2 regions of the Streptomyces sp. NPDC127190 genome follow, and region 2 is predicted to be linked to the other one. Evidence: riboswitches for the same ligand, from Rfam matches in the RefSeq annotation. Region 2 holds a riboswitch; the other holds the start of a gene.

Region 1 (6,961 bases), on a different contig from region 2:
CCGCAGCCTGGTCGCGGTGGAGAAACGGTCCCGGTCCTTCACGGCCATCTGGCGTACCGCCTCCCCTTGTCTGTCGCCTGCTGCTCGCACACGTGCGTACGTCCCCGGACACGGTACGGGACCGGGTACGGGGACGTACGTACGACTGGCGAGGACTTAGCCCCTACTGGCTCAGCCCTCTGCCGGCTCAGCCCTCTGCCGGCTCGGCTGTCTGCCGGCTCGGCTGTCTGCCGGCTCAGCCCTTGAAGCGCGGGAAGGCGCTGCGGCCGGCGTACACCGCGGCGTCGTCGAGGATCTCCTCGATGCGCAGCAGCTGGTTGTACTTGGCGACGCGCTCGGAGCGGGCCGGGGCACCGGTCTTGATCTGGCCGCAGTTGGTGGCGACGGCCAGGTCGGCGATGGTGACGTCCTCGGTCTCGCCGGAGCGGTGGGACATCATGCACTTGAAGCCGTTGCGCTGGGCCAGCTCGACGGCGTCCAGGGTCTCGGTCAGCGAGCCGATCTGGTTGACCTTGACCAGCAGGGCGTTGGCGGTGCCCTCCTCGATGCCGCGGGCGAGACGCTCGGGGTTGGTGACGAACAGGTCGTCGCCGACCAGCTGGACCTTGTCACCGAGCTTGTCGGTGATGGTCTTCCAGCCGTCCCAGTCGTCCTCGAACAGCGGGTCCTCGATGGAGACCAGCGGGTACGCCTCGACCAGCTCGGCGTAGTACTCGGTCATCTCGGCGGCCGAGCGGTTCTTGCCCTCGAAGACGTAGGAGCCGTCCTTGTAGAACTCGGACGCGGCCACGTCGAGGGCGAGGGCGATCTGCTCGCCGGGGGTGTAGCCGGCCTCCTTGATCGCCTCCAGGATGAGGTCCAGGGCCTCACGGTTGGAGCCGAGGTTCGGGGCGAAGCCGCCCTCGTCGCCGAGGCCGGTGGCCAGGCCCTTGTTCTTCAGGACCTTCTTCAGGGTGTGGTAGACCTCGGCACCCCAGCGCAGGGCCTCGGAGAAGGACTCCGCGCCGATCGGGGCGATCATGAACTCCTGGATGTCCACGTTGGAGTCGGCGTGCGAGCCGCCGTTCAGGATGTTCATCATCGGCACCGGCAGCAGGTGCGCGTTCGGGCCGCCCAGGTAGCGGAAGAGGGGGAGGTCGCTGGCCTCGGAGGCGGCGTGGGCGACGGCGAGGGAGACGCCGAGGATGGCGTTGGCGCCGAGGGAGCCCTTGTTGTCGGTGGCGTCCAGGTCGAACATGGCCTGGTCGATCAGGCGCTGCTCGGTGGCGTCGTAGCCGACCAGCTCGGGGCCGATCTGCTCGATGACGGCCAGGACGGCCTTCTCGACACCCTTGCCCAGGTAGCGGTTCGGGTCGCCGTCGCGGAGCTCGATGGCCTCGAAGGCGCCGGTCGAGGCGCCGGACGGGACGGCGGCACGACCCGTGCTGCCGTCGTCGAGGCCGACCTCGACCTCGACCGTGGGGTTGCCTCGGGAGTCCAGGATTTCCCGGGCTACGACGACGTCGATGGACGGCACGAGCATCTCCTTCTTGGATGTGACGCTGGAAGTGCGGGGCGGTCTGCCTTACGGCTGTGCCTTGCGACTAGAGCCTAACCGCCCCAGGGCCATCGGCCAGCCGACCGACCGGCCCGTGGACGGGGAAGGACACGCAGACGGTACCCATTGTTCACCGTCGGAACAAAGGGGGGTGCGGAAGAACAGCGGACGACGGCTCGGCAAAGAGGACGACGGCTCGGCAAAGAGCCGGGCCGGCCCGGAGCGGCCGAGGGCCGGTCATGGAAAAGCCCCGCCCCGGCGCGTACGGGGGAGAACGCGCCGGGGGGGGGGGCCCGCGGGGACGGGGGGGTCGGCCCTCACCGGGGCTTCACTCGGCGACGAGTGTGGGGGGCCCGGTGGTGAGGGCGCTGTGGCTCTGCGCGGGGCCGCGGGTCACTTCAGGTGCAGCTGCTGGCCCGGGTAGATCAGGTCGGCGTCCGTGACGATGTCCTTGTTCAGGTCGAACAGCTTCTTCCAGCCGCCCTGGACGTGGTGCTTCTCGGCGATGGTGCTGAGGGTGTCGCCCGCGACGACCTTGTACTCGCCGTCGCCCTTCTTGACCTTCTTGCCGGTCGGCGTGGTCACGGTCTTGCTCGGGGACGGGGTGGTGCGCTGGGTGGAGCGGGTGGCGGCCTGCCCGTCGGTGGAGCGGCTGGTGGTGCCGGTGCTCTTGGTCGTGGAGCCGGTGCTCTTGGTCGTGGTGCCGCCGGCCGGGGCGGAGCCGTTGTACGGCGTGCTCGTCAGGCCCGTGCCGCAGACCGGCCAGGCGCCCTTGCCCTGCGCGGCGAGGACCTTCTCGGCGACGGAGATCTGCTGCGCCTTGCTGGCCTTGTCGGCGGTCGAGGCGTAGGCGGTGCCGCCGTACGCGGCCCAGGTGGAGGCGGAGAACTGGAGACCGCCGTAGAAGCCGTTGCCGGTGTTGATGGCCCAGTTGCCGCCGGACTCGCACTGGGCGACGGCGTCCCACTGGGAGGCGGTGGCGGCGGAGGCGTTGCCGGCCGCCATCAGCGGGGCGGCGACGGCGGCACCGGCGACACCGGCGAGTGCGACGGCGCGGACGGCCTTGGACGGACGACGGTGCTTGCCCTTGCCGGAAAACAGCATGGATCATCCCCTCACCGACGCCTGCGAGGTGAGCTGTCGGGTTCGGGCCGGTTGAGTTGCCCGGCCGCACTCCGCTTGCGCGGGGCGCGGCTTCACCCCAAGCCGGTTCCGGCCTCAACGGCCGGTCACGGCACCTACCTTGGTTCCCCCGCTCCTGCCTGCGGCGCTCGAAGCGACGACTGTTCCCGGGTGGCCGCTGGCAGGATTCGGCGTTGCGACCGCCGGGGCTCGCGGTGGCGAGCGGTCCTGACCGTAGACACGCGATCGGCGGAATTTCAAAGACGATCAGGGCTTCTGAGACTCATCCCACACTTTCGCCAAAACGGACATTAGCGATCAAGCGGGGCGTCAACTGGCCCTAATTTACGCCCGTTTCGGTACCGACTTTCAGCGTCTGACCGGCACTGATGTCGTTCGGGTCGGACCCGATGGACTTCTGGTTCTCGGCGTAGAGGGCATGCCATCCGCCGTCGACCCCAAGGGAGTCCGCAATGGAGGTGAGAGAGTCCCCCGCGCGCACGGTGTAAGTCTCCGGCCGACGGGAGGCATGGCGGCCCGAAGCGGCGTCGTTCTGACCGTTTGTCACGCTTTCGTCCGCACTGTCCCCGCGGTGACGCCCGCCACTGCTGAGCGAACCGGTGTCCACCAGGCTCCAGGAGCCGGCGCTCTGCTGGGTCGGGTCCGGATCGTCCGCTTCCGGCGTGTCCGGGGTGGAAGTGTCGCTTTCCTTGGGGTTCTGGCTGCCGGTCGGCGCGGAGGTGCCCGGCTTCGGGGTGCCGCTCGGGGTGGAGCCGTGCGCCTTGCCGTGGTGCGCGCCGGAACCCTTGCCCGTACCCGAGGAGGGGGTCGAGGCGGGGTCCTGGGTCGAGGTGGAGGGGCCGGAGGAGCCGGCGCCGCCGGAGCCGGTGCCGCTGTCCGTGCCGGAACCGGAAGCCGAGCCCGTCGAGTCCGCCGAGCCGGTCGAGCCCGTCGAGCCCGTCGTCGGGTCGGACGACGTACCCGAATCCGACGAGCCGGACGAACCGGAGCTGTCCGTGGAACCGGACGCGTCACCCGTGCCGCCGGAGCCACCGGAGCCGCCGACGCCCGTGTCGACGTCCACCGAGCCGGAGTTCGCGGTCAGCCCGGACAGCAGGGCGCAGGTGGCCCAGGGCGTGGTGCCCTTGTCGGCGAGGATCTTCTCGGCGACCGCGATCTGCTGCGAACGGCTCGCCTGGTCGGGGCTGCCGGCGTAGCGCGTGCCGCCGTATTTGGCCCAGTCGTCCTGGGATATCTGGAGACCGCCGTAGTACCCGTTGCCGGTGTTCGCGCTCCAGGAGCCGCCGCTCTCGCACTCGGCGACCTTGTCCCAGGTGGTTCCGTCGGCCGCGTTGGCGCTCGCGGCGCCGAGGAGCGGGATCGCGATGGCGGAGCCGGTCACTCCGGCCGCGACGAGGAGGGCCGGAGCCTGACGGGGGCGACGGTGACGACCGTTCCCGGAGAGCATGCGGAAGCCTTTCGTGCGACAACAGGAGCGGCGTGGCGGTTGGTGCGGGGCGCCACGCTGATGGGTGAACGTATCGGCAACGATCACTTGTCACAAGTTCATGCCGCGCAGATCACGTGAAGATCACAGAGCTGATGGTGTGTCACCTCGCCCCGCGGGGTATCGGGTCGGCCGGTGTTCAGGCGCGCGGCGTGAACTCCACCGGCAGGGTGCGCAGGCCCCGCATGATGAGCCCGCCGCGCCAGCGCAGCTCGGCCGGATCGGCCCCGAGCCGCAGGTCGGGCAGGCGGGTGAACAGCGTGGCGAGCGCGCTCTGGCCCTCCAGCCGGGCGAGCGGGGCGCCCAGGCAGTAGTGGATGCCGTGGCCGTAGCCGAGGTGCTGGTTGTCCCGTCGGCCGAGGTCCAGCACGTCCGGGTCGGCGAACCGCTCCGGGTCCCGGTCGGCGGCGGCGAGCACCACGAGCACCGGGTCGCCGGGGGCGATGTCCTGGCCGCCGATGGTCAGCGGCTCGGTCGCGAACCGCCAGGTGGCCAGCTCCACCGGGCCGTCGAAGCGCAGCAGCTCCTCGACACCGGTCTCCAGCAGGTCCCGCTCGCCGCGGGCCAGGGACGCCTGGAGCCGGGTCCGCTGGCCGGGGTGGGTGAGCAGCGCGTAGGTGCCGTTGCCGATGAGGTTGACGGTCGTCTCGAAACCGGCGAACAGCAGGATGAACGCCATCGCCGCGGCCTCGTTCTCGGTGAGGTGCTCGCCGTGGTCGGAGGCGCGGATGAGACCGGAGATGAGGTCCTCGCCGGGCACCGGCTCCGCGGGCAGCGCCGCGCGCTTCTTGTGGATCAGCTCGGCGAGGTAGCCGCGCATCTTCTTGACGGACCGCGCGACCCCGCCCCGGGGTCCGCCGCCGTGCCGGATCATCATCCCCGCCCAGTCCCGGAAGTCGTCCTGGTCCTCGCGCGGGACACCGAGCAGGTCACAGATGGCGTAGATGGGCAGCGGGAAGGCGAACTCGTGGATGAGGTCGGCCGAGCCCCGGGCCGCGAACCCGTCGATGAGGCGGTCGGTCAGCTCCTGCACCCGGGGCGCGAACTCGGCGACCCGGCGGGGCGTGAACGCCTTGCTCACCAGCCGGCGCAGCCGCGTGTGGTCCGGCGGGTCGATGTTCAGCAGGTGCGTCATCAGCTCGGCCTTGCGCTCCCCGGGGATACCGGTCTTCCCCTTGGCGTGCGCGGGCTCGTCGTGGTGCGCCGGGTTCTTGCTGAGCCGCTGGTCGGCGAGGGCCTGCTTGGCATCGGCGTACCGGGTGACCAGCCAGGCCTCGACCCCGCTGGGCAACCGGGTCCACCGCACCGGCGCGTGCTCCCGCAGCCACGCGTAGGCGGGGTAGGGGTCGGCGGCGAACTCCCAGCTGAAGAGGGCGGGAGGGGCGGGAGGGGGGACGGGTCCGGGGGTGCCGGGGGTGGCGTCGGGGGTGGTCGGGGGGTGGGGCAGCTCGGTCACCTCTCGACGGTATCCGGCTGCGCCCCCTTCCCCTCGCGCCTCCCCCTTGTTACGCCTTCTCCCCTGGTACGCCTTCTCCCCTGGTACGCCTTCTCCCCTGGTACGCCTTCTCCCCTGGTACGCCTTCTCCCCTGGTACGCCTTCTCCCCTTGTTGCACCTTCTCGTGCCTGTTACGCCTTCTCCTCCGGCAGTCCCTCCGCCGCCCGTATCGCGTCGCGGTAGACGCGGGCCGCCGCGCGCAGGGCCGCCTCCGGGTCGGTGCCGTTCGCCTCGGCGTGGGCGGCCAGGGCGAGGAGTTCATAGCCGACGCCCTCGCCCGTGGGCAGCGGGACGTCCAGGCCGGCCGTGCGGGCGCGGGAGGCGAGCTTGGCGGCGAGGGCCAGGCCGGGCTGGCCGAGCGGGACGCCCTCGGTGACCGAGTCGCGCTGCTTCTCCTCGGCCTTGGTGCGCAGCCAGTGCGCCTTGACGTCCTCCGGGGTCTCGGCCTTCTCGTCGCCGAAGACATGCGGGTGGCGGTGGATCAGCTTGGCGACGATGCCGCCGGCCACGTCGTCGATGGAGAACGGCGCGTCCGGGTGCTCCTCGGCGATCCGGGAGTGGAAGACCACCTGGAGCAGCACGTCGCCCAGCTCCTCGCGCAGCTCCACCCGGTCCCCGGCCTCGATCGCCTCGACCAGCTCGTACATCTCCTCGATGCCGTGCTTGGCCAGGCCCTCGTGGGTCTGCCGGGAGGACCACGGGCACTCGGCCCGGATCTGGTCCATCACCTGGACGAGGTCGAGCACGCGCGCGCCCGGCAGGTCGTAGGAGGCGGGCAGCAGCTCCAGCTCCGGCATGGCGACACGGCCGGAGCCGGCCAGCCGGGCCAGGCCGTCGGTGAGCGCGGGCTCGCCCTCGCCGGTCGCCACGACCACCACCGTCCGCCCACCCGCACAGGCGTCGACCAGCTCCTGTGCGGTGGGGGCGGCCTCGGCCACCGCTATCCCCGCCTCCCGCAGATAGGGCAGCTGCGGATGCGCGCCGTCCGCGCAGAGCACGGCGTCGGCGGCGTGCAGGGCCTGCCAGGCGGGCCAGGACAGCAGGCCGGGGGCGACCCGGTGGCTGGTGGTGAGCAGGACGACGCGACCGGGGCCGGCGGACCCCGCGGGGTCGGCGGCGGGGCCGGTGCCGGTGGCTTCGCGGATGGATTCGTTCACGATCCGAACGTAACCCACCGCGGAACCCGAGCGGATCCGGTTATCCACAGGGCGAAGGGATCCTGTGATCGTATGACCGGCTGGTGGTCCTCCGCGGCTCCTCCGCGGCTCCTCGGCCGCGTCCTACGCCGTGAGCGGCTGT
Region 2 (6,961 bases):
CCGGTGATGTGGTCGCGCTGGCGCGGGGTGAGCCCGGCGAGCAGTCGCCGGGCCTCGTCCAGCTTGCGGGTGATGGTGGTCTTCTGCCGTCGCAGCTCCGCCTGCCGGGACCGCAGCGACGCCAGCTCCACGCGGGCGGCGCCGCGCAACCGCTCGATCTCCCGCAATTGTTGCCGTACCCGCGACACCGCGGCCGCCTGCCGGTCGCCGGCCCGCTCGGCGAAGGCGGCGCCGTCCAGATACCGGTCCGGGTCGCTGGACAGGGCGAGTTGCCAGGCCGGATCGATGCCACCGGAGCGGTACTGCGCCGCGGCGAACGAACCGAGCGCCTCCCGGGCCGAGTTGAGTTTCTGCTCCTTGCGGGCGGCCTCGTCGCGCAGTGAGTTCAGCCGCCGCTGCCCGGCGTCCGCCTTCTCCTTCGCCCCGTCGTACTTCTCGGTGGCGTCCTCGGCCTCCTGGTACAGCTTGTCCACCTTCGTCTTCACCTGCGCCGGCGTCAGCTGCGGCTCCGCGTGTCCCGTGCCGTCGAAGGCGGTCGCGGTGGCCGCGCCCGCCAGGGCGAGGGTCGCGGCCGTGCGGGCCGTATGGCCTCCGAGCGGGCGTTGCCGGGGCTTGCGATGCGCTGCCACCTGGACCGTCACGTCCTTCCGTCCGGGTCGTACGAGCGGGCCGTCCGGGCCCCGGCGGCGGCCGGCACAGGGGGAGCGGGCCGCCGCCGGGCCTTTCTCGGCGGTGGTGGCCGGCTGCCGCCCCTGGCCGGGCGGCGTTGGGGAGCCGGTCACCTGGGGGAGGACGCTAGGCCTGACGGTGACAAGTCGGTAACGCGGTGTACGGAACTGGTCGGGAGGGACCGGATCCCAACCGAGGATGACCGAATGCGCCGCCCGGAGTCGTCGCCTTCACGCAGCGTGGTGACCGAAGCGCGGAAAAGGGAGACGGGGGAGGGTGATGGGGTGCTATGGCACGGATATATGCAAGATCGACAGCGGTGTAGGAAGCCGAGAGTGGACACGGGACACCGGCATGTCGGCATCCGGCTTCCTGAAGGGTCCTGGTGGGACTGGGACGTCATTGCCTGGGACGCGGCCGAGTTCCGGCTGGCGGCCGGGTATGACCTCAGCCACTCCCACGGCCTGGAACTGGTCTTCGGGGACCCGGCCTTCGTCACGTGTCCGGCGCAGTTCGCCGACCCGGTCTTTCGCACCCCGTCGGAAGACGAGCTCGCGAGAGTCACTCATCAGCTTGGTGAGATACCGCCTGTGCTCCTCGCCTTCGAGGCAGACGCGGGCGGGCCGGAGCCGGTCTCCTGTCTGATCGCTGCGGAGCGGGTTGAGGTCGTACAGGAAACCGTCCTGCGGTACTGGCGTGCCGACGCGGCTCCCGGGCAGCGGTTCGCGCCGTGGGTACGGCCGCCGGCGCTGTAGGAGAACCGGGCGGGTGGCCCCCCGCCTGGCGGGCACGGCACCCTGCCGTCCGGGGGGCTGTGGGGGACGAATTAGGCTCCGGCCCCATGGACGTACTCATCCATCTCTTCGTCGGCCTGCACATCATCGGTATCGCCGCGCTGCTCGGCGGTTTCCTCACCCAGATGAAGGCGATGGGCCAGGGCACGGCCCGGTTCGTCCCCGGGATGCTGCACGGCGCGCTGACCATGCTGGTCACCGGCGTGGCCCTGGTCGGCCTGAACCAGGCCCAGGGCGCGCACATCAACACCATCAAGATCGGCATCAAGCTGGCGCTGCTGATCGTGATCCTCGGCCTGGTCTATGTGAAGCGCGACGAGGAGACGATCGACAAGGGCCAGTTCGGCCTGGTCGGCGCCCTCACGGCGACGAACGTGTTCATCGCCGTGCTGTGGACCTGACGGCCGCCGGTGCCATGAAGCGAGTCGCGCGCCCCGGTCGTCACCGGTCAGCCCGGGCGCACCACGCTGTGGACGAGTGACTCACCCCAGCGGTACACGGAGTCCTCACGGATGTACGCGCCCGGCTCGGGGGAGTGGATCATCATGCCGTTGCCCGTGCAGAGGCCGACGTGGCTGCTGTCGTCGTAGAAGAAGACCAGGTCACCGGGGCGGGCGTCGGCGAGCGGCACGGGCGTGCCGGCGGCCGCCTGGTCCCGGGCGGAGCGCGGAAGGGTGACGCCGGCGGCCTTCCAGGCGGCCTGGGTGAGGCCGGAGGCGTCGTAGGAGCCGGGGCCGCTGGCGCCGGACACGTACGGCCTGCCGATCTGGGCGCGGGCGAAGGCGACCGCCAGCTCGGCCCGGGTGACCTGGGCCCCGTACGCCGGACCGGCACCCTCCGCCCGTTTCCGCCCCGCGAGCGCGGCCGAGCGGGCGTCCGCCTCGGCGGTCAGCCGGAACAGCAGCTCCCGCGCGGTGGCGAGCTTGCGCTGGACGGCGGCCTTGGCGGTCTTCACGTCGTACGGGGCGGCGGCCGGTGTCGCCGTGCCCCGGTCGGCGGCAGCCGGTATCGGCGTGCCCCGGTTGGCGACAGCCGATGCCAGCGCGCCCCGGTCGGCCATCGCGCGCGTGCCAGGGCGCTCGCCCCGCGGACCCGCATCGGTGACCTCGCCGAGCGCGTCCCGGCCCGCGTCCCGGCCGCGCGCGTTCCCGCCGGCGGTGGCCCTGGTCCGCTCCGCCGCGTCCTTCACGCGCGAGGCCAGCCGGTTCATCACCCGGCTCGGCGCGAAGTGGTCCTGCGGGAACTCATCGAGCAGCGAAGCGGCCACGTCCGGCGCAGCGGCGAACGGCACCAGGCCCGCGCGGGCCCGGGCGTGCCGCCCCGCGGGCCGGGCGCCCCCCGCGCGCGGGTCGTCCTGGCCCGGGTCGTCCCGGCGCGCTTCCGCCGCGTGCGCCGGTCGCCGCGCGGCCGACGCCTCCGCGGAAGCGGCATGGGCCCCCTGCCGGGCGGCTCCCGGCTCCTCGAAGCGGGTGCCCTGCCGGGCGGCTCCCCGCTCCTCGAAGGGCGCCCCCTGCCGGGCAGCCTCCGCCGCCTCCGCGCGGGCGCGCTGGCGGGCGGCCGCCGACTCCTGCGAGCGTGCGCGCTGCCGGGCCGCCGGTTCCGCCTCCGCGGCCGAGTCGGCGCGGCGGTAGAACTCGTCGATCTTCTTCTCGATCTCCTCCAGGCTGGGCCTGCCGTCGGGGGCGGGGACGGCCTCGGCCGTCTGGGACAGGACGGCCACGGAGGTGAACGCGGCGGTGGCCAGGGCGGGGCCGCGCAGGCCCGGTCCATGGGTGCCGCCGGGCCACGGCTTGCGGTGCGACGCCAAAAGAGGCGACTCCTTCCAACACGCCGCCTACCGGGTTAGCTGTCGGGTTCGGGCGGGTGCTTCGGAAGGGTTGCCCTACGGCGTCGTCCCGGGCGGGAGGTCGGCCGATTCACCCCAGGATCGGTGGGTCCCCGGCTCCGGTGCACCCTGCGGGGCGCGCCGGATTCGGCGGAGGCCGCGCGGCCCGGCGAGGTTCGCCGGAGAGGGGTCGTGCGGCCTGACGGCAACCTAGCCAACTCGTGTGCGTCCTGTGAAGGTTGGTGCGAGGTATGTCCGATACATTTCCGTGACCTGGGGGCACTTGTCTACGCGCGTGAGCAGGCGCTTCCGCAGCGTGAGCGGTCGGCGGGCGCCCCGCGGGCCGTGATCGGCGGGGTCGTCGGTCGGCCGGGTTCCGGGGACGGCGACCGGTTGTCGGTGGGGCACCCTAGACTCGGAGAGCGATGAGCAGCCTCTTTGACGACAGCTTCCTGGCGGACCTCCAGCCCCCGCGTGGGCACGAGGAGGAGCCCCCGCCGCCGACCGAGGACGATCACGCTCCGGAGCCGCTTCCGGACGATCTGTTCGGCGGGAAGTTCGACGTGCCGCCGGACCGGGATTCCTACTACCGCGACGGCGCCCCGCGTCCCGCCATCGACTCGGCGGCCCTCCTGGAGGGGCTGAACGAGAACCAGCGCGCCGCGGTCGTGCACGCCGGCTCCCCGCTGCTCATCGTCGCCGGCGCCGGCTCCGGCAAGACCCGCGTGCTCACCCACCGCATCGCCCACCTGCTCGGCGAGCGGCATGTCCACCCCGGCCAGATCCTCGCGATCACCTTCACCAACAAGGCCGCGGGCGAGATGAAGGAGCGCGTGGAGCAGCTCGTCGGCCCGCGCGCGAACGCGATGTGGGTGATGACCTTCCACAGCGCGTGCGTGCGCATCCTGCGCCGCGAGTCGAAGAAGCTCGGCTTCACCTCGTCGTTCTCGATCTACGACGCCGCCGACAGCAAGCGCCTGATGGCCCTGGTCTGCCGCGACCTGGACCTCGACCCCAAGCGCTTCCCGCCGAAGTCCTTCAGCGCCAAGATCAGCAACCTGAAGAACGAGCTGATCGACGAGGAGGACTTCGCCGCCCAGGCCACCGACGGCTTCGAGAAGACCCTCGCCCAGGCCTACGCGCTCTACCAGTCGCGGCTGCGCGAGGCCAACGCGCTCGACTTCGACGACCTGATCATGACGACGGTCAACCTGCTGCGCGCCTTCCCCGACGTCGCCGAGCACTACCGCCGCCGCTTCCGGCACGTCCTGGTGGACGAGTACCAGGACACCAACCACGCCCAGTACGCGCTGGTGCGCGAACTGGTCGGCACCGGGGAACACGACGAGGACGTCCCGCCCGGCGAGTACGACATCCCGCCCGCCGAGCTGTGCGTCGTGGGTGACGCGGACCAGTCGATCTACGCCTTCCGCGGTGCGACGATCCGCAACATCCTCCAGTTCGAGGAGGACTACCCGAACGCGACCACGATCCTGCTGGAGCAGAACTACCGCTCCACACAGACCATCCTGTCCGCCGCCAACGCGGTCATCGAGCGCAACGAGTCCCGCCGCCCGAAGAACCTGTGGACCAACGCCGGCCAGGGCGCCCGGATCACCGGCTATGTCGCCGACACCGAGCACGACGAGGCCCAGTTCGTCGCCGACGAGATAGACCGCCTCACGGACGCGGGCGAGGCACGCGCGGGAGACGTCGCCGTCTTCTACCGCACCAACGCCCAGTCCCGTGTCTTCGAAGAGGTCTTCATCCGCGTCGGCCTGCCCTACAAGGTCGTCGGCGGCGTCCGCTTCTACGAGCGCAAGGAGGTCCGGGACGTCCTCGCCTACCTGCGGGTGCTCGCCAACCCGGAGGACTCGGTGCCGCTGCGCCGGATCCTCAACGTCCCCAAGCGGGGCATCGGCGAGCGCGCCGAGGCGATGGTCGACGCCCTCGCCCAGCGCGAGAAGATCAGCTTCCCGCAGGCACTGAAGCGGGTGGACGAGGCGTACGGCATGGCCGCGCGCTCCACCAACGCGGTCAAGCGGTTCAACACGCTGATGGAGGATCTGCGCACGATCGTCGAGTCCGGCGCCGGACCCGCGACCGTCCTGGAGGCGGTGCTCGAACGCACCGGCTACCTGGCCGAGTTGCAGGCCTCCACCGACCCGCAGGACGAGACCCGGATCGAGAACCTCCAGGAGCTCGCCTCCGTCGCCCTGGAGTTCGAGCAGGAGCGCGGCGAGGAGGAGCGGGGGACGCTCGCCGACTTCCTGGAGCAGGTCGCCCTGGTCGCCGACTCCGACCAGATCCCCGACGAGGAGGACGGCGACGGCGTCATCACCCTGATGACCCTGCACACCGCCAAGGGCCTGGAGTTCCCGGTCGTGTTCCTGACCGGCATGGAGGACGGCGTCTTCCCGCACATGCGCGCCCTCGGCCAGACCAAGGAGCTGGAGGAGGAGCGGCGCCTGGCGTACGTCGGCATCACGCGCGCGCGGGAGCGGCTGTATCTCACGCGGTCGGCGATGCGCAGCGCCTGGGGTCAGCCGTCGTACAACCCGCCCTCCCGCTTCCTGGAGGAGATCCCGCCCACCCATGTGGAGTGGAAGCGGACCGGGGCGACCGCGCCGGTCTCGTCCGGGGTGGCGGCCTCGCTGTCCACCACCCGCTCCCGCTCCTCGGCGTCGGGTGCCTCCGGATTCGCCACCCGGCGCGCCTCCGAGAAGCCGGTGGTGTCCCTGGCGGTCGGCGACCGGGTCACGCACGACCAGTTCGGACTCGGCACGGTCGTCGCCGTGTCCGGCGTGGGCGACAAGGCCCAGGCGACCATCGACTTCGGCGACGGCAAGGCCAAGCGGCTGCTGCTGCGGTACGCGCCGGTCGAGAAGCTCTAGCAGGACGGCACCGGCGGCCGTCCGTCCGGTGCCTTACGTCGCACCGGGGGCCCTCCGTCCGGTGCCCTACGTCGGGTCCAGGCCGTGGCTGCGCAGCCACGGCAGGGGGTCTATGGCCGCCCCGCCCGCCGGCCGCACCTCGAAGTGCAGGTGCGGGCCGGTGGAGTTGCCCGAGTTGCCGGAGTAGGCGATCGGATCGCCGGCCTTCACGGTCGTACCGGAGGGGACGCGATAGCTGGACAGGTGGCAGTACCAGGTCTGCGTGCCGTCCTTCGCCGTCAGGATCAGCATGTTGCCGTAGGCGCTGTTCCACTTGGTGGTGACGGTGCCGTCGGTGGCGGCCATCACCGTGGTGCCGTAGGCGACGGGGAAGTCGATGCCGGTGTGCACCGACATCCAGTTCACGCCCGCCTGCCCGAAGTAGGCGCTGAGCCCCTTCTGCGTCACCGGCAGCACGAACTTGGGCCGCAGCCGCTCCTTGAGCGCGGCCTCCGCGGCCGCCTTCTTCTTCTGGAGCTCCTGCTGGTTCTTGAGGTCGATCCGCTCCTGGGTACGGCTCGCCCGGTCGGCGAAGTCGTCGGCGCCGGCGGAGAGCGTCCGCAGCTGGGTGTCCAGCTTGCTGTTGGCGACCGAGGGCGCAACCGCGTGCGCGTCCGAGGCCGTGGCGGTGGTGTCCTTGCCGCCGTCGTCCGTCAGCGCGCCGACGGAGGCGGCGGCGATCCCGGCGACCCCCATCACACACGCGGAGGGCACGGCGATGGTCAGCAGCGCGGAGCGCT

The links. A riboswitch is a leader RNA that binds a small molecule or an ion and turns the genes downstream of it on or off. The one in region 2 is predicted to bind cyclic di-AMP.
Region 1: linked by a shared signal. The riboswitch ahead of ACFVIU_RS23970 (transglycosylase family protein) and the one ahead of ACFVIU_RS17825 (NlpC/P60 family protein) in region 2 are both predicted to bind cyclic di-AMP.

The regions. Positions count from the first base shown of each region.
Region 1 is NZ_JBHXVE010000016.1:86,185-93,145, forward strand. Features, by position in the region: gene ACFVIU_RS23960 (septum formation initiator family protein) at 1-48, opposite strand, end outside; gene eno (phosphopyruvate hydratase) at 236-1,516, opposite strand; gene ACFVIU_RS23970 (transglycosylase family protein) at 1,931-2,641, opposite strand; cyclic di-AMP (ydaO/yuaA leader) riboswitch at 2,645-2,817, opposite strand; gene ACFVIU_RS23975 (transglycosylase family protein) at 3,000-4,127, opposite strand; gene ACFVIU_RS23980 (cytochrome P450) at 4,306-5,622, opposite strand; gene ACFVIU_RS23985 (nucleoside triphosphate pyrophosphohydrolase) at 5,794-6,819, opposite strand; gene ACFVIU_RS23990 (SurA N-terminal domain-containing protein) at 6,943-6,961, opposite strand, start outside.
Region 2 is NZ_JBHXVE010000010.1:143,265-150,225, forward strand. Features, by position in the region: gene ACFVIU_RS17810 (NlpC/P60 family protein) at 1-629, opposite strand, end outside; gene ACFVIU_RS17815 (hypothetical protein) at 1,005-1,424, shown strand; gene ACFVIU_RS17820 (hypothetical protein) at 1,511-1,864, shown strand; gene ACFVIU_RS17825 (NlpC/P60 family protein) at 1,912-3,270, opposite strand; cyclic di-AMP (ydaO/yuaA leader) riboswitch at 3,278-3,451, opposite strand; gene pcrA (DNA helicase PcrA) at 3,714-6,182, shown strand; gene ACFVIU_RS17835 (peptidoglycan DD-metalloendopeptidase family protein) at 6,249-6,961, opposite strand, start outside.